DNA from 4 places in the Hafnia sp. CBA7124 genome. Region 1 is predicted to be linked to each of the others. Evidence: predicted binding sites of a transcription regulator. Region 1 holds the regulator's gene; each other region holds the start of a gene.
The links. Region 1 encodes CRP, which controls carbon source genes, mostly activating them, when cyclic AMP is high. Its sites were predicted from a motif close to ATGTGANNNNNNTCACAT; they were not measured.
Positions count from the first base shown of each region.

Region 2: the regulator CRP is predicted to act here: its motif matches at 1,965-1,982, upstream of CPY98_RS13910 (YfcZ/YiiS family protein).
Region 3: the regulator CRP is predicted to act here: its motif matches at 3,465-3,482, upstream of CPY98_RS03205 (NupC/NupG family nucleoside CNT transporter).
Region 4: the regulator CRP is predicted to act here: its motif matches at 2,102-2,119, upstream of CPY98_RS06715 (CidA/LrgA family protein).

Region 1 covers NZ_AP017469.1:4,176,120-4,181,994, forward strand. Annotated here, with positions in the region: gene CPY98_RS18995 (MFS transporter) at 1-166, opposite strand, end outside; gene CPY98_RS19000 (LysR substrate-binding domain-containing protein) at 358-1,269, shown strand; gene CPY98_RS19005 (OsmC family protein) at 1,275-1,682, opposite strand; gene crp (cAMP-activated global transcriptional regulator CRP) at 2,012-2,644, shown strand; gene CPY98_RS19015 (YccS/YhfK family putative transporter) at 2,688-4,766, shown strand; gene CPY98_RS19020 (aspartate aminotransferase family protein) at 4,763-5,875, opposite strand, start outside.
Region 2 covers NZ_AP017469.1:2,999,321-3,005,195, reverse strand. Annotated here, with positions in the region: gene mlaA (phospholipid-binding lipoprotein MlaA) at 1-273, shown strand, start outside; gene fadL (long-chain fatty acid transporter FadL) at 391-1,713, opposite strand; gene CPY98_RS13910 (YfcZ/YiiS family protein) at 2,118-2,414, shown strand; gene fadI (acetyl-CoA C-acyltransferase FadI) at 2,773-4,101, shown strand; gene fadJ (fatty acid oxidation complex subunit alpha FadJ) at 4,101-5,875, shown strand, end outside.
Region 3 covers NZ_AP017469.1:672,221-678,095, forward strand. Annotated here, with positions in the region: gene osmY (molecular chaperone OsmY) at 198-812, shown strand; gene CPY98_RS03185 (DUF1328 domain-containing protein) at 950-1,111, shown strand; gene CPY98_RS03195 (patatin family protein) at 1,420-2,616, shown strand; gene CPY98_RS03200 (TatD family hydrolase) at 2,625-3,410, shown strand; gene CPY98_RS03205 (NupC/NupG family nucleoside CNT transporter) at 3,644-4,909, shown strand; gene CPY98_RS03210 (YgjV family protein) at 4,968-5,501, opposite strand; gene CPY98_RS03215 (UxaA family hydrolase) at 5,595-5,875, opposite strand, start outside.
Region 4 covers NZ_AP017469.1:1,439,817-1,445,691, reverse strand. Annotated here, with positions in the region: gene CPY98_RS06730 (FAD-binding oxidoreductase) at 1-23, shown strand, start outside; gene CPY98_RS06725 (hypothetical protein) at 292-555, shown strand; gene CPY98_RS06720 (MFS transporter) at 807-2,024, shown strand; gene CPY98_RS06715 (CidA/LrgA family protein) at 2,171-2,578, shown strand; gene CPY98_RS06710 (CidB/LrgB family autolysis modulator) at 2,578-3,270, shown strand; gene cdd (cytidine deaminase) at 3,453-4,337, shown strand; gene CPY98_RS06700 (NAD-dependent malic enzyme) at 4,546-5,875, shown strand, end outside.

The DNA of each region.
Region 1 (5,875 bases):
AGGCGAGAAAAAAAACGCCGGTGATATAGCCTAATTGCTCAGGCTGGAGGGAAAACTCCCGCTCGATAGGCAACAGAGCAAACCCCACCACGGTTTTGTCGATATAAACGATTGCGTAGCCGATAAACAATAAGAAAATCATCAATGAACGGCGCTGAAATTGCATAGCCAAACTCCTCGCTGAACGGCGTCAACCCTGACAGAGGCTCAAACGCATAGGGGTGCTTATGTGATGTGCATCACTTTCTTTTTATTAACTGCGCGCCAGATGGCATTGATGAAAATATCGTCTTTACCCACACCGTGTAAGATGTCATTTTTTTTGGGGTGATGCTTTTTATTGATAGGGGAAGCGCGGTGAAATATCTGCCAAAAATTCAGCAGCTAAAAACGTTTCAGGAAGTGATTCGTCGAGGAAGTATTCGCGCCGCCGCGCGCGCGTTAAACCAGTCACAGCCTGCAATAAGCAGAGCGATCAAAGAATTGGAACATACGCTGAATACGCAGCTTATCTTGCGTGGAGCTAAAGGAATGATGCTGACTGAAACAGGAAGCGCGTTTGCGGCACGCTCGCAGCTTATTTTGGAAGAATTACAGCGAGCGGCAGATGAAATTGAGCAGATAAGCCAATATTCTCAAGGTTCAGTGTCTGTAGGCTTTTCATCGCTGATTGCGCTAACCGTGTTTCCTCAGGCCGCTGATACCTTTAAGTCTCAGTTTCCACAGGCCAATATACACGCCAAAGAAGCGCAGCTCTCGACGCTTCTACCGGCCTTGCGTGAAGGGCGACTCGATTTTGCCATCGGCACGCTAACAGTCGAAACTACGCCAATAGATCTGGTACGTGAGCCGCTATTTGAATCGCCCTTTTGCATTATCGCTCACCGCGACAACCCATTTTCTCAGGCTAAATCGTTAGAAGAGCTGAAGCACGCAAAATGGCTGATACCTGAAACCGATATGGGCTACTACCAGCAGCTAGAATCAGCCATGGGGAATTTTTACCACCAGCTTAGTCAATCACCGATCCGAACGGACTCCGTGGTGTGCGGATTAAGCATGGTGCAACAGGCACAATACCTCACCATCGTGGCCCGGGCGATGCGGGAACCGCTGGGATTAGGCAATACGCTCTGTGCATTGCCTATCGACGATTTACCCACCGCCCAGTATTGCGTGTTCTATTCACAAAAATCGCCGCTGACCTTAACGGCGCGGCGATTCTTGGATTTATTACGTTGGGAATGCCAAAACTATGCTTGGGAGTAAAAACGTTACTCAACCACGATAGTTTCAAAGCTGTGAGTAATATTCACCGCTTGACCCAACATCAGCGCTACCGAGCAATACTTCTCGGCCGATAAGGCGACTGCGCGTTCAACGGCTTTATCAGTCAGTCCTTTGCCGGTAACCACGAAATGCAGATTGATGTGAGTAAACAAACGAGGGGCTTCTTCGCGGCGCTCAGAGGTTAATTTTACTTCACAGTCGCGCACGTCCAGTCGCCCTTTCTGTAAAATAGAAACCACGTCAATCGCGCTGCATCCACCCGCAGACATCAGCACCATTTCCATTGGGCTTGGTGCTTTATCGCCAGCGTTTCCATCCATAAGAATTTGATGCCCTGAAGCGGATTCACCCAGAAAAGTCATCCCTTCAACCCATTTCACTCGTGCCTGCATGTTTATCACCCCTTTGGTTAAATTTTGGCATCAGACTACGCTTTCTATAAAAAACAGGCAATCAGAGGCCTCACTTCTTGATGCTGAAGCGAGACAACACAAGACACCTGCACAAAGCTGTGCTACAAACTATGCCGAAATGGATCTTTATGGATTGAAACGGGTATAGATCAATAACTCTAGGAAATAATTACCTTAGCCTATTACTCTATATCTCGATTATGAAGTGCTATACAAGTTAATAAGCAAAGCCCCGTGCCACGATAAGCACACTGTCAGGATCAGTATCCCGATATTAGGGCAGCGATAACAACAGAGGATAATAGCGAATGGTTCTCGGCAAACCGCAAACAGACCCGACTCTTGAATGGTTCTTGTCTCATTGCCATATCCACAAGTATCCGTCCAAAAGTACCCTGATCCACCAAGGTGAAAAGGCTGAAACCCTGTACTACATCGTTAAGGGCTCCGTTGCTGTATTGATTAAAGATGAAGAAGGCAAAGAAATGATCCTTTCTTATCTCAATCAGGGCGATTTCATTGGTGAACTAGGCTTATTTGAGGAAGGGCAAGAACGTAGCGCCTGGGTTCGTGCAAAAACCGCCTGTGAAGTGGCTGAAATTTCTTACAAGAAGTTCCGCCAGCTCATTCAGGTCAATCCAGATATTCTGATGCGCCTGTCTGCTCAGATGGCTAGCCGTTTACAGGTTACCTCTGAAAAAGTCGGCAACCTTGCATTCTTGGACGTAACCGGTCGTATCGCTCAGACCCTGCTGAATCTGGCCAAACAGCCAGATGCCATGACTCATCCAGATGGTATGCAGATCAAGATCACTCGTCAGGAAATTGGCCAGATCGTTGGCTGCTCCCGTGAAACCGTTGGTCGTATTCTGAAGATGCTGGAAGATCAAAATCTGATCTCCGCACACGGAAAAACCATCGTCGTTTACGGCACTCGCTGATAGATGACGCCCGTGTAGCCCTGCTGCACGGGTTTCTTTAGCTATGTGGCGGCGGTTCATCTACCACCCGGAAGTCAACTACGCACTGCGTCAAACGCTGGTGCTGTGTCTTCCTGTGCTATTCGGCCTGTTGATAGGTAATCTACAACTTGGGCTGATGTTCTCTTTAGTTCCCGCCTGCTGCAATATCGCCGGGCTCGATACTCCGCATAAACGCTTTATTAAACGATTAGTCGTTGGCGGCAGCTTATTTGCCTTCAGCAGTTTTCTGCTACAGCAATGCTTACTCTGGCAAATTCCCCTACCGCTGATCATGCTCGGTTTAGCCTTGTTGCTTGGCGTTAACGGTGAAATTAGCCCGCTACACGCACGGCTTATGCCTGCCGCGCTGGTTGCCTCTATTTTTACCCTGAGCATGGCGGGAAGCGTACCGATCTGGCATGGGCCACTGCTGTATATTGTCGGCACTATTTGGTATGGCGCTTTCACCTGGTTTTGGTTTCTGCTGTGGAAAGGGCAACCGATCCGCGAGAACCTCAGCCAGCTCTACGTTCAGCTTGGCGACTACATGGAAGCCAAATACAGCCTGCTAACTCAGCATATCGATCCTGAAACCGCGCTGCCTCCGTTGCTACAACGCCAGCAAAAAGTGATGGATCTTATTGCTCAGATCTATCAGCAAATGCACATGCTATCGTTGGTGCATAATCCTGAATACAAACGCCTGCTGCGCTATTTTCAGGTCGCATTAGACTTGCAAGAACACATCACCGTTAGCCTGTCTCAGCCTGATGAAGTGCAGAAGCTGGTCGAAAAAAGTCAGGCCGAGGCGATATTACGCCGCAATGCTCAGGTCATTACCGAGCGACTTAAAACGGTTGCCGACGATATTTTGTATCACCGTTATCCCCAACATTTCTCGATGGATAATGAGCTATCGGCGCTAGAAAAACTGTCTAATCAGCACCCAGATAACCCCGTTGGCAAATTCTGTTATTATCATTTTAGCCGTGTGGCTCGCCTGCTAGAGCGCCAACGCCCACTATATCAACGCAATCTGATGTCCACTCAGCAGCGGCTTCCCTTCTGGCCTGCGCTGCGCGCCTATCTTTCGTTGAAGTCGGTAGCACTGCGCAACGCCGCACGATTAGGTATTACGCTGGCTGCGGGCAGTAGCCTCGGCATGTTATTCCATCTGCCAAAGCCCTATTGGGTTTTGCTGACCATCATGTTGGTGATTCAGAATGGCTATAACGCGACGCGCGTTAGGATCCAGCACCGTGCGCTAGGCACCTTTGTTGGGTTAATTGTTGCCGCAGGACTACTGCAGCTCAACCTACCGTTGAACGTCACGCTTAGCTGCATGCTGGTAATTACCATCGCGGCTTATTTGGTGCTCAGGAAAAACTACGGTCTGGCCGTGATCGGTTTCACCATCACGGCGGTGTACACGCTTCAGCTGTTACAGCTTAACGGATTACATTTCTTGGTTCCGCGCCTCATCGATACGGTTCTCGGTTGTATTCTTGCCTTTGCCAGCACCATCTGGCTGTGGCCACAGTGGCAAAGCGGCTTGCTGCGCAAAAATGCACATCAGGCATTGGAGGCCTACCAAGACGAACTGCGCCTTTTACTGTCGCCTGAGCCAAAAACGTCCGCGCTGGCCTATGCGCGTATGAAAGTGAATCAGGCACACAATGCCGTCTTTACTTCGCTGAATCAGGCGATGCAGGAACCGGGATTTGACTCACGTTACTTAACGGATATGCGCCTGTGGATCACCCACAGTCAGTTTATCGTTGAGCATCTCAATGCCATGACGATCCTCGCACGCGACCACTACATGCTCACCGAGAATCTGGCACAGGATTATTTACAGCGTTGCGAAATTGCGTTGCAGCTTTGTCAGCAACGTTTGGAACATGATGGTCCAACGCTCAATGACAACGCCGCCGTATTTCAGTCTGACGATCAAGAAACTAACGGTATGCCCGTTACGCAAATTGAAGTGCATCTTCGACGCATCATTGCGCACTTACGCGCCATGCATACCATTTCGTCGATAGCATGGCGGCAACGGCCACATCACGGGATTTGGATGAGCCGTAAACTCAGGGATTAATTGCCACCCACGACTTTGGCAATCGCTTTTTCCAGCCGTGCCATGCCCTCATGGATATCGGCAAACTCGATAACCAACGAGGGCGCAAAGCGCAAAATATCCGGTCCCGCGTTCAGCAGCATAAGTCCTTCACTCGCGGCGGCATGCAAGATATCTCGCGCCTTACCGTGATAGGCAGGGCTCAGTTCAGCGCCCAGCAACAGCCCCATTCCACGCACCTGAGTGAAGATATTGTACTGGGTATTGATCTTCTCTAGGGCCTCCACAAACAGGCCGTGGCGCTCTTCAATTCCCGCCATCACCTCAGGTGTATTGATCACGTCTAAAGCCGCCTCTGCAACCGCACAGGCCAGGGGATTACCGCCATAGGTGGTTCCGTGAGTGCCCACCTGCATTGCGCTGGCAATTTCATGAGTTGTTAACATGGCGCTAATCGGAAAACCGCCCCCCAGCGCTTTGGCGGTGGTGAGAATATCCGGCGTCACGCCGTAGTGCATGTAGGTAAAGAGTTTACCGGTTCGGCCCATGCCGCTTTGTACTTCATCGAAAACTAACAGCGCCTGATGCCGATCGCAAAGTTCACGTACGCCTTGTAAGAAGCTTTGCGTCGCGGGCATCACGCCGCCCTCGCCCTGAACGGGCTCAAGCACCACTGCACAGGTATGATCGTCGATAACGGCGCGAACGGCGTCTAAATCATTAAATGGCACATGCACAATATCGGCGGGTTTCGGGCCAAAGCCGTCGGAATATTTTGGCTGACCACCGACGGAAACCGTAAATAAGGTACGGCCATGAAACGCATGGTGGAAGGCAATAATTTTGGATTTAAAAGGGCTAATTTTGCTAGAGGCATAGTAGCGAGCCAGTTTGAACGCCGCTTCGTTTGCCTCCGCGCCGGAGTTTGCAAAGAAGACACGCTCGGCAAAGGTGGCATCAATCAGCTTTTGTGCCAGACGTAGCGCAGGCTCATTGGTGAAAACATTACTTACATGCCACAGCTTTTCGCCTTGCTCATGCAGTGCAGCAACCAGCGCAGGATGGCAATGCCCTAAGGCCGTCACGGCAATCCCCCCCGCAAAATCCACATACTCTCGCCCTTGCTGATC
Region 2 (5,875 bases), 1.2 Mb from region 1:
GGCGGTGACTACGTTGACTATCTGTATCCAACCTTAAGCTGGCTGACATTCTGGATGTCTGCGGGTAAATGGGTGGTTGAAGGTATCGAAACGCGTGCACAGTTACTGGATTCTGATGGCCTGCTGAAAAATTCTTCAGATCCTTATATCTTTATGCGCGAAGCGTATTTCCAACGCTACGATTTCTTGGCAACCGGTGGACAGCTAACCGCGCCAATCAATCCGAATGCGTCCGCGATTCAGGATGACTTGAAAGATATCGATTCAAACTGACGCTAAGCTTGATGTGAGAAAGCGCCTTAGGGCGCTTTTTTTATGCCTGAAACTTATATTTTCCCAAACAAAAAAGCGCCCAGAAGGGCGCTTTTAGATAGCGATGCGTTTTAAAAATTAGAACGCGTAGTTGAAGTTAGCGCCGTACAGCCACGCTTTACCTTCGGACTTGAACTCGTATGGACCTTCGTTGATGGTCACTTTTGAGCCGTGCATATAGGAAACACCTACGTCAACAGAAGCATCTTTGTTGAAGGCGTAGCTGGTACCCGCACTGATCCATGCGCGATCCTGATCGGGAATCGAGATAGAACGAGTACCGGCTGGTACTGGGCTATCATCGAACGCGATACCGGTACGGAAGGTCCAGTTGTCGTCGTAGAAGTAAGTAGTACCGATCGCGATGCGGTAAGCATCTTTGAAGCCTTCGTCTTTATAGAACAGCGTCTGGCCGTTAGAACCTTTCGCTTTCAGCTCTTGGAACTGGCTCCAGCTGGTGTATGCCAGGCTGTAGTGAACGGCCCACTGTGGCGCCACTTTGTGGTAACCAGAGACTTCCCACATTTCAGGCAGGTTTAAGGTCAGAGAACCTGGAACGGTTCTGCCATCGGTACCCGCAGGCAGACCAATCATTGAACCAATGCCGTTCAGAGAAGATGGCAGGTCGCTTTTGTAATCACCGTCGAAGTCAATTTTGACTTCTGAACGATAGGTAAAGCCGAAGCGGTTGTTTTCATCCACTTCATAAAGGATACCTGCGTTCCAACCAAAGCCCCACTCATCACCTTTCAGGTGGCTGATCTGAGTATTCGCAGGGATTTGTGCGACCTGGCCCGCAAGAGCTGGTGGCAACTTGCCTGAACCTGCAATCAGCAGCGGCAGGTCACCTGCGTAGCGGTCAATCTTAGCCTTGGCGTAGACCGCATCAAAGCCTAAACCGAAGCTGAAATGCTCGTTGGCACGGTATGCTGCGCTCAGGTTCAGGTTAGCAGTGGTCAGGTCGGTAGTACCGCCCATAGAGCCTGCTGCGTAGTTATCGTTAAACTCGGTTGCCAGACCATAGTTAGAGGTGACAGACGCGCCTACGGCCCATTGGTCGTTGATCGGCTGTACGTAATGGAAGTTAGGTACCCATGCGGTTGGTGCGATGTTTTTCGCGTTCAGGCTCTGACCGCTTGGAGAACGACCAGAGATATCAACGTCTGGATCGATAAATACGCCGCCGATAGACATCGCTGGGCGATCGTACATGCTCAATAGTGCCGGGTTGCGACTGGCAGATGCCGGGGTATCTGCGATGGCGCCTTCACCGGAATAGGCTCGGCCCAAGCCAGCGGCTGAGAACTCATTCAGCTGGAAACCAGCGGCATTGACGTTTGATGAAAGCAGTGCCACTGCTGCAGCTAATGCTGACTTAGTAAACAGGTTTTTCTGGCGCATGACCGAAACCTCATTATTGTGTGTTTTATTTAAACTATGTTACGTACTGTAACAAGGAGCGCGGATTGTAGGGTCCGAGTTCGATCTGACAAATCAGACCAGTGAGCTGAGTATAGGTCTGACCTCTTGGTATGTTGCAAGAATGTTTATTAAATATTTCCAAATTGATTCAAGAAAAGAGATCTCTGTAACAAAAAACAACGGAACTAATAAAGAACTGATTACAAGTGCGGAGAAATAACCGCCAAATAATGTGATTTTGCTCACTTAATGTCATTCATCTGGCATATCACTAGTCTCTGTGGTGGGAGAGGAGTAAAATACCCACAGTTTTTATATTTTTTGAGCCAGATCATAATTGGCGATATAAAAGGGGTTCATTCCCCATCGAGGAGATGATTGAAATGACTGATGCTATTAAAAAATGCAGTGCACAAGAAACAGCCGCTTGCTGTTGCGTTGATGTCGGCACCATCATGGATAACACCGACTGCACCGCATCCTATAGCAATGTATTTGCTACGGAAGCTGATGCGAAAGCCATGCTGGAACAGCTGACACAAAAAGCACGTGGTATTGAATCAGACCCATGTGAAATTAAGAGCAACATCACTAAAACAGCAGAAGGCTATGCGCTGACCGTTGATTTTGCTTTTGCCTGTGAAGCTGAAACTCTAATTTTCCAACTTGGCCTGCGTTAATCGCATCGCGTGAGTTGGTCGTATTTTAAGCGTGGCTTAGGCCGCGCTTTTTTTATATTTAAATAAAGCCGCTAATGTGCCTGTATTTCTATTTTTATCCGTGCATATATTCACTAGCTATATTATTTCCTCGAAATCTATTCTCCTTCTCCCACATTCTCTCTGAATAAGAAACCTGCTTCTGGTCTCAGTTCTTACGTTTTGTTGTTTGCTAAATGTAAAAATTGAGTTAAGAATTTACGCTATCAGGTCAGACCTGTTAACTGAAAGCGAGATGCGAATCATGTTCGCCCCACGTTCATCGTTCAGGGTTTGGTAACAATTTTGGTATTTTTAGCGTATTGCGCAGGAGCACAAAATGAGTCAGGCACTTCCTTTGTCATCCCCATTGGCTCTGACGACTCGCACAGGCGATCGCATCGCGATTGTGCAGGGACTAAGAACGCCCTTTGCTCGTCAAGCGACGGCGTTTCATGGCATTCCTGCCGTTGATTTAGGCAAAATGGTCGTGAGTGAATTACTGGCTCGCAGCAATATTTCTCCTGAGGCTATCGATCAACTGGTGTTTGGGCAGGTGGTGCAAATGCCAGAAGCACCGAATATTGCACGAGAAATTGTTTTAGGTACCGGAATGAGCATTCATACCGACGCTTACAGCGTATCGCGAGCCTGTGCCACCAGTTTTCAGGCAATAGCCAACGTGGCAGAGAGCATTATGGCGGGTACCATTTCTGTGGGTATTGCGGGGGGCGCTGATTCGTCCTCGGTTCTCCCCATTGGCGTTAGCAAGGCACTGGCGCGCACGCTGGTCGATGCCAACAAAGCGCGCACGTTGTCCCAACGTTTGAAATTATTCAGCAAGCTGAAGCTACGCGATCTCCTGCCAGTGCCTCCTGCGGTTGCGGAGTATTCAACCGGGCTGCGTATGGGCGACACCGCGGAACAGATGGCAAAAAGCCATCACATTAGCCGAGAAGAACAGGACGCCTTGGCGCATCGCTCGCATACTTTAGCGGCGAAAGCGTGGGAATCAGGCGTTTTGCGCGATGAAGTTATCACTGCCTATATTCCGCCTTACAAGCAGTCGCTCGATAAAGACAATAACGTGCGCAGCGATTCTTCTATGGCCTCTTATAGCAAACTTAAACCCGCCTTCGATCGCCGCCACGGTAGCGTAACGGCGGCGAACAGTACGCCATTAACCGATGGTGCCGCCGCGGTGCTGATGATGAGTGAATCACGCGCGCGTGAGCTGGGGTTAGTCCCGTTAGGCTATCTGCGCAGCTTTGCATTCTCTGCGATCGATGTTTGGGAGGATATGCTGCTTGGGCCGTCGTATGCGACGCCGCTGGCATTAGATCGCGCCGGTATCTCGTTGCAGGATCTCACCCTGATTGATATGCATGAAGCTTTTGCATCACAAACGTTGGCGAATTTAAAAATGTTTGCCAGCGATGAGTTTGCGCGCGAAAAATTGGGCCGCCCGCAGGCGATTGGTGAAGTCGATATGAATAAGTTCAACGTATTAGGTGGCTCTATTGCGTATGGACATCCTTTTGCCGCCACCGGAGCGCGCATGATCACACAGACGCTGAATGAATTACGCCGTCGCGGCGGAGGGCTTGGGCTGACGACCGCCTGCGCCGCGGGTGGGCTCGGTGCTGCCATGATCGTGGAGGTGGAATAATGTCAGTTCAGGAAAACCTCGCCATGCAAGAAACTCAGCCGAGCGCTTTTCGTTTTAGCGTGGTAGACAACGATATCGGTGTGATTACCATCGATGTGCCCGGCGAGCGCGTGAATACGCTTAAAGCAGAATTTGTGCAGCAGATCGAAGACGTGTTGCAACAGGCGCAAACGCACAAGTTACAGGGCATTGTGATTATTTCTGGAAAGCCGGATTCATTTATTGCCGGTGCGGATATCACCATGCTTGATGCCTGCCAAAGTGAGCAACAGGCGCGCTCATTGGCACAAAAAGGGCAGGTTACGATGGCGAAGATTGCCGCGCTTTCTATTCCTGTGGTCGCGGCTATCCACGGCGGTTGCTTAGGCGGCGGCTTGGAACTGGCATTAGCCTGTCATCGTCGTATTTGTTCACTGGATGATAAAACCGCACTAGGCCTGCCAGAAGTTCAGCTTGGTTTGCTGCCTGGCTCAGGCGGTACTCAGCGATTGCCGCGTTTGATCGGCGCTTCGCAGGCCTTAGATTTGATGCTGACCGGTAGGCATGTGCGTGCGAAGCAGGCATTGAAAATGGGGCTGGTCGATGATGCAGTTCCTGCTTCGATTCTGTTGGAAAGCGCGATCCAATTGGCACGTCAGGGATGGCGTACCCGCCCTGAACTGCCAGTGATCGAACGTCTGCTTAACGGGCCATTAGGGCGTTCGCTGCTGTTTAGCATCGTGCGTAAGAAGACATTAGCCAAGACGCAGGGCAACTATCCGGCGGCGGAAAAAATTATTCAGGTGGTGCGCCAAGGGTTAGAACACGGTAGCGCCAGTGGTTATGAAGCTGAAGCGAAGGCGTTTGGTGAGCTGGTTATGACGCCAGAGTCTGCGGCGTTACGTAGCCTGTTCTTCGCTTCTACATCGCTGAAAAAAGAGGCTGGAGGTGCCGCAAAACCGCATGCATTACATCATATCGGCGTATTAGGCGGCGGGCTGATGGGCGGCGGTATTGCCTGTGTTACGGCCACGCGCGGCGGATTGCCGGTGCGTATCAAAGATATCAGCGAGCAGGGAATTAGCCACGCACTCAGCTACAGCTGGGATACGTTGACCAAGCGGGTTCGCGCTCGTCGTATGCGCCCGGCTGAGAGACAAAAGCAGATGCAGTTGTTATCCGGCTGCACGGATTACAGCGGATTTAATCAGATGGACGTGGTGATAGAGGCGGTGTTTGAGGATCTGAAACTCAAACAGCAAATGGTGGCTGATATTGAACAATATGGTGCCGCGCATACTGTCTTTGCCTCGAATACGTCATCGCTGCCGATTAGTCAGATTGCGGCGCAGGCACAACGGCCTGAGCAGGTGATCGGTCTGCACTATTTCAGTCCGGTAGACAAAATGCCGCTGGTGGAGGTGATCCCACATGCAGGAACCAGCGAGCAAACTATTGCGACCACGGTGGCATTGGCGCACAAGCAGGGCAAAACGGCGATTGTCGTCGGCGATCGTGCCGGTTTTTACGTAAACCGCATTTTGGCTCCCTATATCAGCGAAGCGGCACGCTGTTTATTAGAAGGGGAGTCCATCAATGGCATCGATCAGGCGATGCTGAAAGGCGGCTTCCCTGTGGGGCCATTTGCGTTGTTGGACGAAGTGGGTATCGACGTGGGCACCAAAATCATTCCCATTCTGGTGGCTGAACTGGGCGAGCGCTTTGCGGCACCCGCGGCGTTTGATGCCTTGATTAAAGATAACCGTAAAGGGCGTAAGAACGGCCGCGGTTTTTA
Region 3 (5,875 bases), 1.1 Mb from region 1:
ATTTTCATACTGTGATTTGTTAATCGTTTGTTTGTTAATTGCTGGTTTTAACTGCTTCTTGCTGAGCCGATGGTGAACGATAGGCTACGTTTTTAAGCATTAGCACAGCGAGTCTCCGATGAGACGATGTGATTAAGGGCTGAAAGAAATACGGCCCACGGCGTTAAGCCGTTACTGAAATCAAAAGGAAGAAATCGATGAAAAATACCAAGTTTGCACGTTCAATGATGGCAATTGTTTTAGGTTCTGTACTGGTTAGCGGTAGTGCTATGGCAGAAGAAACCTTAATGCAGAAAGCACAAAGCGCGGCTGACTCTACCGGTGCGAAAATCGATAGCTCCATGAAGAAAGTTGATGGTTACATGGACGATAGCGGGATTACCGCTAAAGTTAAAAGTGCATTGGTTGATGCCAAAGATATCAAAAGCAACGATATCTCTGTAAATACCAACAAAGGTGTCGTTACCCTGAACGGTTTTGTCTCTTCACAAGATCAGGCAGAACGCGCAGTGACTCTGGCGAAAGGTGTTGAAGGCGTTAAATCCGTGAGCGATAAACTGCACGTGAAAGACAGCACCAAGGCCAGCGTTAGCGGATACGCCAGCGACACGGCGATCACTAGCGAAGTAAAAGCGAAATTACTGGCTGATGACATCGTCCCATCACGTAATGTGAAAGTGGAAACCGAAAATGGCTTGGTACAGCTTTCCGGTACGGTGAAAACCAAAGCTGAATCCGATCGTGCTGAAAGTGTTGCTAGCGCGGTGGAAGGTGTAAAAAGCGTTAAAAATGATCTGACGGTAAAACAGTAATCTGCTTTCCCCGGACGAACCACGGCGTGGGGCGTTCGGTGTGATTACCTATGAGAAACAAAGACCTTTTAGAAACAAAGAGAAGAGCGTCGTTGGTCGACACTTCATTTTTATTTTAGGCAAGGTAAGGAGAGCATATGTTTCGTTGGGGAATTATCTTTTTAATCATTGCATTAATCGCTGCAGCATTAGGTTTTGGTGGTCTGGCCGGTACAGCGGCATGGGCAGCTAAAGTGGTGTTCGTAGTGGGTATTATTCTGTTCTTGGTCAGCCTATTTACAGGGCGTCGTCGTCCTTAGGTAAGGATACCTTTAGCGCTCATTGTTAGGACATTAGACATGAGCGATGGGGGTATCAACACCAAATCCGCCATCCATTTTGAATGGAAAGCACAAAAGGTTTGTAAATATGAACGGTGACATTGTTGTCGGTAAGTGGAAACAGATTCGCGGTCAAGTCAGGTCTACTCTGGCTGAATGGCTTGGCAGTGACGGCGAATGGCTTGCTGGCAACAATGATTGCCTCCTTGGATTGCTGCAAGAGGATTACGGAATTGCGCAAGACAGGGTATCCTCGGAGGATGTGAAGACTCATTGAGGATGGATGGTTGGGATACAGAATACCGATTACGCTGGGCAATATAGAGCCGCTAGCGTACAAACCCTACCAGCCGGGTAAAATTGCGCTGGTATGTGAAGGCGGCGGTCAGCGCGGTATTTTTACCGCTGGCGTGCTGGATGAATTTTTGCGCGCGCGCTTCAACCCCTTCGATCTCTATCTCGGCACTTCTGCTGGGGCACAAAACCTTTCCGCTTTTGTCTGTGGCCAACCGGGCTACGCACGACGCGTCATCACGCGCTACACCACTTCAATTGATTTTTTTAATCCGCTACGTTTTGTCCGTGGTGGGCACTTAATCGATCTTGATTGGTTAATTGAAGCTACCGCGAACGACCTGCCGTTAGCGATGGATTATGCGGAACAACATTTAGTCGATGGCCGCCAGTTATTGATGTGTGCCAGCCGCACTGAAGATTTCGCTCCTACCTATTTTCCTGCGCAGCGTAAAAATTGGCTCGATGTGATCAAAGCCAGCAGCGCCATCCCAGGATTCTATCGCTGGGGCGTGGAGCTCGACGGTGTGAGTTACCAAGACGGTGGGATCAGCGATGCAATCCCGGTGCGCGAAGCCCATCGACGCGGAGCCGATACCATTGTGGTGATACGTACCGTGCCATCGCAAATGTTCTACACGCCCAAATGGATGCGTCGAATGGAAGCTCTGCTGGGTGAAAGTAGCCTGCAGCAGATGGTCAAAATGATGAAGTACCATGAGAAAAGCTACCGTCGCATTCAGCGCTTCATTGAGAAACCGCCGGGTAAGGTTAGGGTGTTTGAAATCTATCCACCCAAACCGCTGGCGAGCCATGCGCTAGGGAGCAAAATTGCTGCCTTAAATGCGGATTATCATCTCGGACGCCGCTGCGGTCGCTATTTCTTAGCTACGGTTGGGCATTGGCTATTGCCACGAGAAGATCAGCCTAATGTAGACAAACGAGCGTTCTCTCGTCGCCTACTACAGCCATCAGATACTATTTCTCCTGAAATGCCGATTGTGGCGGCAACGCATTCGGCGGCTAAAAATGGCATTGTTCTGCCGGAACCGCAAACCAATATGGTGGCGGAGAAGTCCCTGATATTACCTGACAGCGTGCAACTGGATAAAAGTGCTCGGCAAACCACCATTGATCCGAGTACTGCAAAAAAAGCAGATAAACCGTCTTCGCAGGACAGTTCGACGTGACAGAACCTATGACTGATGCGCAGTTCGTTGATACTCACTGTCACTTTGATTTCCCGCCCTTTAGCGGTAATGAGTCCGAAAGCCTTGAGCTAGCCTACGCACAGGGAGTGCGTAGCATCATCGTTCCAACCATCAGCGCACAGCGCTTTCAGCAAGTTCTTGAACTAGCTAACCGTTACCCGATGTTGTACGCCGCGTTAGGTCTTCATCCGCTGTATATTGCCCAGCATCATGAGCATGATATTGATGTTCTGGTGCAAGCATTGGCGCAGAAACCCAATAAGCTGGTGGCCATCGGTGAGATTGGCCTTGATTTGTTTATGGACGATCCACAGCTTGAGCGACAAATCACGTTGCTAAAAGCCCAGCTAAAACTGGCGAAGCAATATGATTTACCGGTGATCCTGCATTCGCGTCGCTCCCACGATCAGTTGGCTCGTGAGTTGAGAAACGCAGCGGTGCCGCGATGTGGCGTTGTGCACGGTTTTTCTGGCAGCCTTTCTCAGGCACAGGCTTTCATCAAGTTAGGCTATTTTATTGGCGTTGGTGGCACGATAACCTACGAACGAGCGCAGAAAACGCGGCAGGTGATTGCCCAATTGCCATTAAGTGCATTACTGCTGGAAACCGATGCGCCCGACATGCCATTGGCGGGTTATCAAGGCCAGCCCAACCGCCCTGAACGTGTGCGTCAGGTCTTCGAAACGCTATGCCAGCTCAGGCCCGAATCTCCCGCAGTGATTGCTGAGGCCATATTGGTAAATACTGATAGATTATTCGGTATTTCCGCGTAGTTTTAGATTCATTGCTAACTATTCTAAATGCAGCTGAATTATTCATTTTTATTGATGTGATGGATGTCTCATTTTAATGATTTTGGATGCTTCAGGTTGTATAAAACTGTGACAGCGCTGACCAATAATTCTTCTCTCCTCGGTATAATCGCCGCCATCGGCAATGTGAATCTTTCGTCGATACTCAATCAAAAAATCTAACGCGTTACAGGGACTATTCCATGCAACTTATTATGAGCGTGGTAGGGATGGCGGTACTCATTCTGATTGCCGTGCTACTTTCGAGCAATCGTCGTGCTATCAACCTACGCACCGTGATTGGCGCATTTCTTATTCAGGTCGTTATCGGCGCGTTCGTGCTTTATGTCCCCACTGGGCGGGATGTGTTGGGTGCCATGTCTTCCGGCGTCGCCAACGTGATTGCCTACGGAAATGAAGGGATTTCATTTATTTTTGGCGGGTTGGTGTCTGACAAAATGTTTGAAGTCTTCGGCGGTGGCGGGTTTGTATTCGCACTGCGTGTTTTGCCCGTTATTGTTTTCTTCTCTTCATTAATTGCCGTGCTGTATTACCTCGGCATCATGCAAATCGTTATCCGTTTACTCGGCGGCGGCTTGCAGAAACTGTTGGGCACTTCTCGCACAGAATCACTGTCTGCAACTGCAAATATCTTTGTGGGTCAGACTGAAGCACCGCTGGTGGTTCGCCCATATATTTCCACCATGACGCAGTCTGAGCTGTTTGCCGTGATGTGTGGCGGTTTAGCTTCGGTGGCGGGTTCGGTATTGGCAGGTTATGCGCAAATGGGCGTGCCGTTGGAGTATCTGATTGCAGCGTCATTTATGGCGGCTCCGGGCGGCTTACTCTTTGCCAAGCTGATTGTGCCTGAAACAGAAAAAACCCACGACAAAACTGACGCAGCGGCGCTGATTGCTGAAGAAGATCGTCCGGCCAACGTGATTGATGCGGCGGCGGCGGGGGCGGCGTCTGGTATGCAGTTGGCGTTGAACGTGGGCGCGATGCTGTTGGCGTTTATCGCGTTGATTGCGCTTGTTAACGGTATGCTGGGCGGTATCGGTGGCTGGTTCGACTATCCGCAGCTTTCGCTGGAATTGATCTTAGGTTGGGTGTTCTCGCCGATTGCTTATCTGATTGGTGTGCCGTGGAGCGAATCCCAGATTGCGGGTTCTTTCATTGGTCAGAAGATTATCGTGAATGAATTTGTGGCATTCATGAACTTTGGTGAATATCTCAAAGCGGATGCGGAAGTTGCCGCTGCGGGCTTACAGGTTCTCTCCGACCATACCAAAGCGATTATCTCCTTTGCACTATGCGGGTTTGCGAACCTCTCCTCGGTGGCTATTCTGCTCGGAGGTTTGGGAAGCATGGCACCTACGCGTCGTCATGATATCGCCCGCTTCGGTCTGAAAGCGGTGGCCGCAGGAACGTTATCAAACCTGATGAGCGCCACAATCGCCGGGTTCTTCCTCGCGCTGTAATGGTTTTACTCAATCTCCAGCCCGCTTGTCGGGCTGGAGGTTTTAATTCCCCCAGTAACTAAGCCTTACCTTCGACTTTAAACGGATCGATACCGCGCAGCTGCATGCGGCGAAAACGGATAATATTGAAGCCGTTCATCAGCAAAAAACTCCCTTCAATCAGTGAACCGCCAATCGAGCCCAGCCAAATATTATGTGTGACCCAGCAAGCCGTGGAACACCACATGACGCAGCGCGTGGTTAATCCTTTGGTTCGAAAGAGCGCCCAAGTACTGGCAACGGTGCCGATAATTGGCAGCAGCTCCATTGCGTGCTGTAGGCTATAGCCGCCAAATCCCAGCGTGAGGGCAATAAAAATAAACATCACCCAATTGCTGCGTGTACGAGTAGATATCACGGTACGAATGGCATTAAGTTCGGCGGCAGCGGCGGCTGAATGCGCACCCATCAGGAAAAAATGCAGACCAATAATGGCTGAATAAATAGAGAGTTGGTATTTGAAGCGCAGCTCATTGCGATTGAAAAAAGTGGTGATACCCACCAGAAAAGCAAAAACCCCTACGCCCTGCGCAAACCACTCGTAGCTGTGCATATCTAACTCCCTTTAATTCCTTCTTCATGCCGCTTCAGATAGAAAAACGGCGCTCATACGAACGCCGTTTTTGCGAGCGACGTGACTACGGCTTTACAGCGTTACACCGCTCTTAAAAATGGCCAGCTCACGGAATTCATTAATTTCGTTACGCGTCTGATGACCATTGGCAATATTGACGATCATATCGATGAATGAAGCCAATAGCTGATCCATGGTTTTACCGTGCAACAACTGACCCGCATCGAAGTCGATCCAGTGCGGTTTTTTGGTGGCGATTTCGGTATTGGTCGCCAGCTTCACGGTTGGAACGAAGCCGCCGTATGGCGTACCGCGACCGGTGCTAAACAGCACCATATGGCATCCGGCTCCGG
Region 4 (5,875 bases), 1.8 Mb from region 1:
TCCGTGATCGGTTAGGCGTGTAATTATTTCGTTACCCACACAAATACAAGAGTCTTATAGGCTCTTGTATTTCCCCATTAAACATATTTCATCATCATTAATATCGCCCCTAAAACGTCTAAACTATTTCCCTCACAGTTTTCTTTAACCTTCATTTCATTTGTTTATTTAAACACTTTTATTACAACCTGATACTATTAAAATGTAAATAATGAAAATAGCGCTGGCATTTAAGCGCTTAAAAAAACAAAATATAAAACTGCATTTATATACTTAAAAGAGAGGAATATTATGCAGTTAATATATAATTATGATGAATATTACAAATGGATTGTCAGCTCTTTTTTTTATGATTTTGACGCTAACTCAGAACCTTTAGTCGATGAAAGTGAATTACTTGATTTTGCTAATAAATCCCAGCCTGAAAACTACCCATGTTTGGTTTACATCGCGGTGAATAGCCCATTAGAGCCTTTTCCCTCCATAAAGTTTATCTATACAAAGCAGCTCCACGCATGGTCTGAACAAGCCAGACTCGTTGCCGAGCACCCATAAGCCACATAGAAAACAATGGTAATGGATTGCCATTGAATTTCTTAAAGGTGCTTATTTTTCCCTTCAGTATTTTCTTTACGATTTCTGGTTTATAGCAGTCATTGATCGCTAAACGAGTCATTAATTATAAATAACTCGCTGAATTTATTGTTTAGACTACCCGACACTGTTTTTTCTAATACAATCAGTAGCTATCGTTCATTTCCTTTACCATGCGTAAACTACATAGAGTAAGACATCAATATATGAGGCTGAAAGGATTCCCACCACTAATTACCCTACTGTTGATGTCGTCACTCATATTAACCATAGGGCGCGCCATTACACTGCCCTTTATAACTATCTATATGACCGAGCACTTTCATCTTGAGCCTGAGAGTGTGGGGCTGGTCTTAGGTGTCAGTCTTGCACTAGGCATTACTGCAAGCTTTTACGGTGGCTATCTGGTTGATAAATTTGATAAACATCGTTTAATGATTATCAGCATTGCTCTATTTACTCTAACGTTTTGCATTATGCCATGGCTTAACGACGTGCTCTGGATGGTGCCCGTATTGGCGCTGTTGCACGCCGCTTATTCTATTTTTAGCATTGCCATTAAAGCCTGCTTTGCCGAATGGCTACCGGTAAGTGAACGCATTCGCGGCTTTTCGATGAATTATACGTTAGTGAATGTTGGCTGGGCCGCGGGCCCTGCGCTCGGTGTTTTCGCAGCGTCGTTCTATCCCATGCTGCCGTTTTTTCTCTCTGGCCTACTAGCCTTTCTCGTTGGACTCACCCTTTGGCTGCGCCTAGATAGCTACGGACTTCCGCCTGCGAACGGTGATACCGTATTTACCGACCAGCGACTTACTTTTAGTGCTACTTTTAAAGTCTTAAGCCACGACCGCCGGCTAATCTTTTTTACGCTTGGCAGCACCATGGGCGCAGTGGTTGCAGGACAGTTCACCGGCTACTTATCCCAGTATTTAATCACCGTCAGCAACGCGCAGTTTGCTTATCAGGTGATTGGCTCAGTGATGACGATAAACGCAACCGTCGTCATCGGCTTGCAGTATTTGCTCAGCCGCAACATGAATAAAGAAAATCTGTTGCGCTGGCTGATATTTGGCACCCTCTTTTTCTGTCTAGGACTCATCGGTTTTGCTTTGGCTGAGCGCTCCATTCCTCTCTGGATGGTCGCCATGGCGATCTTCACCCTTGGTGAAGTCATTGTGATACCGGTTGAATACCTATTTATTGATTTTATTGCGCCAGCGCATTTGAAAGGCAGTTACTACGGGGTGCAAAACTTGGCTAATTTAGGCGGTGCGGTGAATCCCATACTGTGCGGTTTTTTGCTCTCTTTCACCCCGCCGACTACGCTTTTCTACGTACTGGTCGCTATATCACTTTTTGGTCTAGTATTTTTCTGGTACGGCTATAGACTGTCGGGCGCATCTAACCACGCTTCCGAAGATCTCATCTGATACGGGCTCTTACTCCTATATGGGCTCCTAACTGAAAACCTTCACAAACGGCATAATTGCGATAACTTGTTTTCATGATGTGATCGGTAGCACATTTCTGATTTTAATTGTATGATGAATGCGTTTTCTTTCTTAGGTATTCACTGATGTCAAAAGCATTTTCAGTTTGCTGGCAGTATTTGAGAGCTTTCATATTAATTTACCTGTGTTTGTTTGCAGGGAATGCCATCTCAACGCTGCTGCCAATCACAATTCCAGGCAGCATTATTGGCATGCTGATCTTATTTGCCCTGCTGGCATCACAAATCATGCCAGCAAAATGGGTAAAGCCTGGTTGTAATATTTTAATCCGCTATATGGCGCTGTTGTTCGTCCCGATCGGCGTTGGCGTGATGCAGTACTACGACGTATTAACCAAGCAGTTTGGTCCTATCGTCGTATCGTGCCTCATTAGTACTTTGATTATTATGGTTGTCGTTGCTTATAGCTCTCATATGGTGCATCGCGAACGTATCATTGGTGAGGCTACCGACGGCAGCGAGGAGAAAAAATAATGGCTTATATTTGGTGGTCGTTACCACTCACGCTGTTAGTCTTTTTTGGGGCGCGCCGTATTGCTCAAAAGCTAAACATGCCGTTATTGAATCCGTTGCTTGTATCAATGGTAATTATTATTCCATTGCTATTGCTGCTCAAAATTCCTTATGAGCATTATTTTGCAGGCAGCTCAACGCTGAACAGTTTGCTACAGCCTGCCGTGGTGGCATTGGCATTCCCACTGTATGAGCAGATCCACCAGATCCGCGCACGCTGGAAATCCATCATCACTATCTGTTTTATCGGCAGCGCTACCGCCATGATTTCAGGCACAGCAATTGCTCTGTGGATGGGTGCATCGCCAGAAATCGCAGCCTCGGTAATGCCGAAATCAGTGACCACGCCAATTGCAATGGCCGTTGCACAGTCGATTGGTGGTATTCCAGCCATCAGCGCGGTGTGCGTTATTTTCGTTGGGATTCTGGGAGCCGTGTTTGGACATACTCTATTAAACCTGATGAAAATCAGCACTAAAGCCTCGCGTGGTTTAGCGATGGGTACCGCATCGCATGCCCTTGGCACCGCACGCTGCGCCGAGATGGATTTTCAGGAAGGCGCGTTCAGCTCACTGGCTCTGGTTATCTGCGGGATTATTACTTCGTTGCTAGCGCCATTCCTCTTCCCTGTGCTGTTGCACTTATTTAGCTAATATCACTGTTGCCTCCCCTACATGGGGAGGCTAAAAAGAAACAAAAATCACAAAAACCCGCGATACATCTCACACTTCTTTCATTCGTTACATTAATTACATCAAAATAGTGATAATAATCACATAATAAAGCCAATCGGTTGCCTAGAATACTCTCCCGTAACTAACTAAGAGGCTCCCCCATGCACGCACGATACGACGCGGCATTCAGCCAACTGCCAGCCGCTTTGCAGGCGGCGCTCTCACCGATTATCAATGATGCTGATTTCCACGCGGTGATTACCGCTTCTCAGGTTGAAAGTCTGAAACAGGCTACCGGCTTGAGCGACAGCGAATTAGCATTTGCCCTGCTTCCTATGGCCGCCGCATGCTCACTGGCGCCCATCTCCAAATTTTACGTTGGTGCCGTTGCGCGCGGTGTTAGCGGCAACCTGTATTTCGGTGCCAATATGGAGTTCTTGGGTGCGCCGATGCAGCAAACCATTCACGCAGAACAGTGCGCGGTGACGCACGCATGGCTGCGCGGCGAAAAAGCACTCGCCTCCATCACGGTTAACTACACCCCTTGTGGTCATTGCCGTCAGTTTATGAATGAGCTGAATACCGGCACCAAACTGGCGATTAACTTGCCAGGACGCCAGGCCGCTACGCTGGGTGATTACCTACCAGACGCTTTTGGACCGCGCGATCTTGAAATCAAAACCCTGCTGATGGATGAAGAAAACCATAACCTCAGTTTGGCAAATGCGGACGAACTAACCTTAGCGGCGTTAGACGCAGCCAACCGCAGCCATGCGCCTTATAGCCATGCCTATAGCGGCGTAGCGCTGGAAGCCGAGGACGGTAGCGTTTACAGCGGACGTTATGCTGAAAATGCGGCCTTTAACCCAAGCTTGCCGCCGTTACAGGCAGCGCTGATTCTGATGAACGTTTCGGGCAAAGATGTGCTGCGTACTCGCCGTGCGGTATTGGTTGAAACCGAAGATGCCGTGTTCTCCCAATGGGATGCCACCCAAGCAACGCTTCATGCGTTAGGCTGCACTCAAGTCGAACAGGTTCAGGTTTAAGCTATTTTTAATGCAGGGTCATTCGGCCCTGCATTCTCACTCCTCGCCAAATCCTGTAAAAAAGTGTTACTTAGCTCGCACTTTCCCTGCTAAATGTCATCTTTCTATAACAAGCATTGAACAACTTATTAGTATCTCTTAGGATCGCAGGGATGACGTATTAAAATCTCTGATAAAAATATACCGCCCGACATAAAGAGTGCTACCCATGGAACTGGAATACGAAAGTAAACGTCCGTTATACATCCCCTACGCAGGCCCGATCCTGCTGGAATTCCCCCTGCTGAATAAAGGCAGCGCCTTTAGCGAAGAAGAACGCAGCAACTTCAACCTACACGGCCTGCTGCCTGAGGCCGTCGAAACGATTGAAGAACAAACCGAGCGCGCCTATCGCCAGTATCAGGATTTCAAAACCGATAACGATAAACACATCTACCTACGCAATATCCAAGATACTAACGAAACCCTGTTCTATCGCATGCTTGATGCCCATCTGAGTGAAATGATGCCAATCATTTACACCCCGACGGTTGGCGAAGCCTGCGAGCATTTCTCTGATATTTACCGTCGCGCCCGTGGTCTATTCATTTCTTATCCGAACCGCGACCGCATCGACGATATGCTGCAAAACGCCACCAAACAAAACGTGAAAGTCATCGTTGTAACCGACGGTGAACGTATCCTTGGGCTAGGCGATCAGGGCATCGGCGGCATGGGGATCCCCATCGGTAAATTGTCACTGTACACCGCGTGTGGCGGCATCAGCCCTGCCTATACGCTGCCGGTCGTGTTAGATGTGGGCACCAATAATCCACAGCGCTTGAACGATCCGCTGTATATGGGATGGCGTCACCCACGCATTTCCGGTGATGAATATTATGCCTTCGTTGACGAATTCATTCAGGCCGTGAAGCGCCGCTGGCCTAACGTTCTATTGCAGTTTGAAGACTTTGCTCAGAAAAATGCTACCCCACTGCTCAACCGTTATCGTGACGAACTCTGCTGTTTCAACGATGATATTCAAGGTACGGCGGCGGTTACGCTGGGTAGCCTGATTGCCGCCAGCCGTGCGGCCGGCAGCCAACTGCGCGATCAAACTATTACGTTCTTAGGCGCAGGCTCTGCAGGTTGTGGTATCGCCGAGCAGATCATTGCCCAGATGAAATCCGAAGGCTTAAGCGATGAAGAAGCACGCCAACGCGTCTTTATGGTTGACCGCTTTGGCTTGCTCACAGATAAGCTACCAAACCTGCTCGAGTTCCAAAGTAAGCTGGTGCAAAAAAGTACATCACTAGCAAACTGGGAAGTAGAAAGTGATGCAATTTCACTGTTGGAAGTGGTGCGTAACGCTAAGCCTACCGTTCTCATCGGCGTTTCGGGTCAGCCGGGCTTATTTACTGAAGAAATCATTCGTGAAATGCACAGCCACTGCGCGCGTCCAATCGTTATGCCGCTGTCGAACCCAACGTCACGCGTTGAAGCCCGTCCAGAAGATATTATTAACTGGACCGATGGCGCGGCGCTGGTCGCCACCGGCA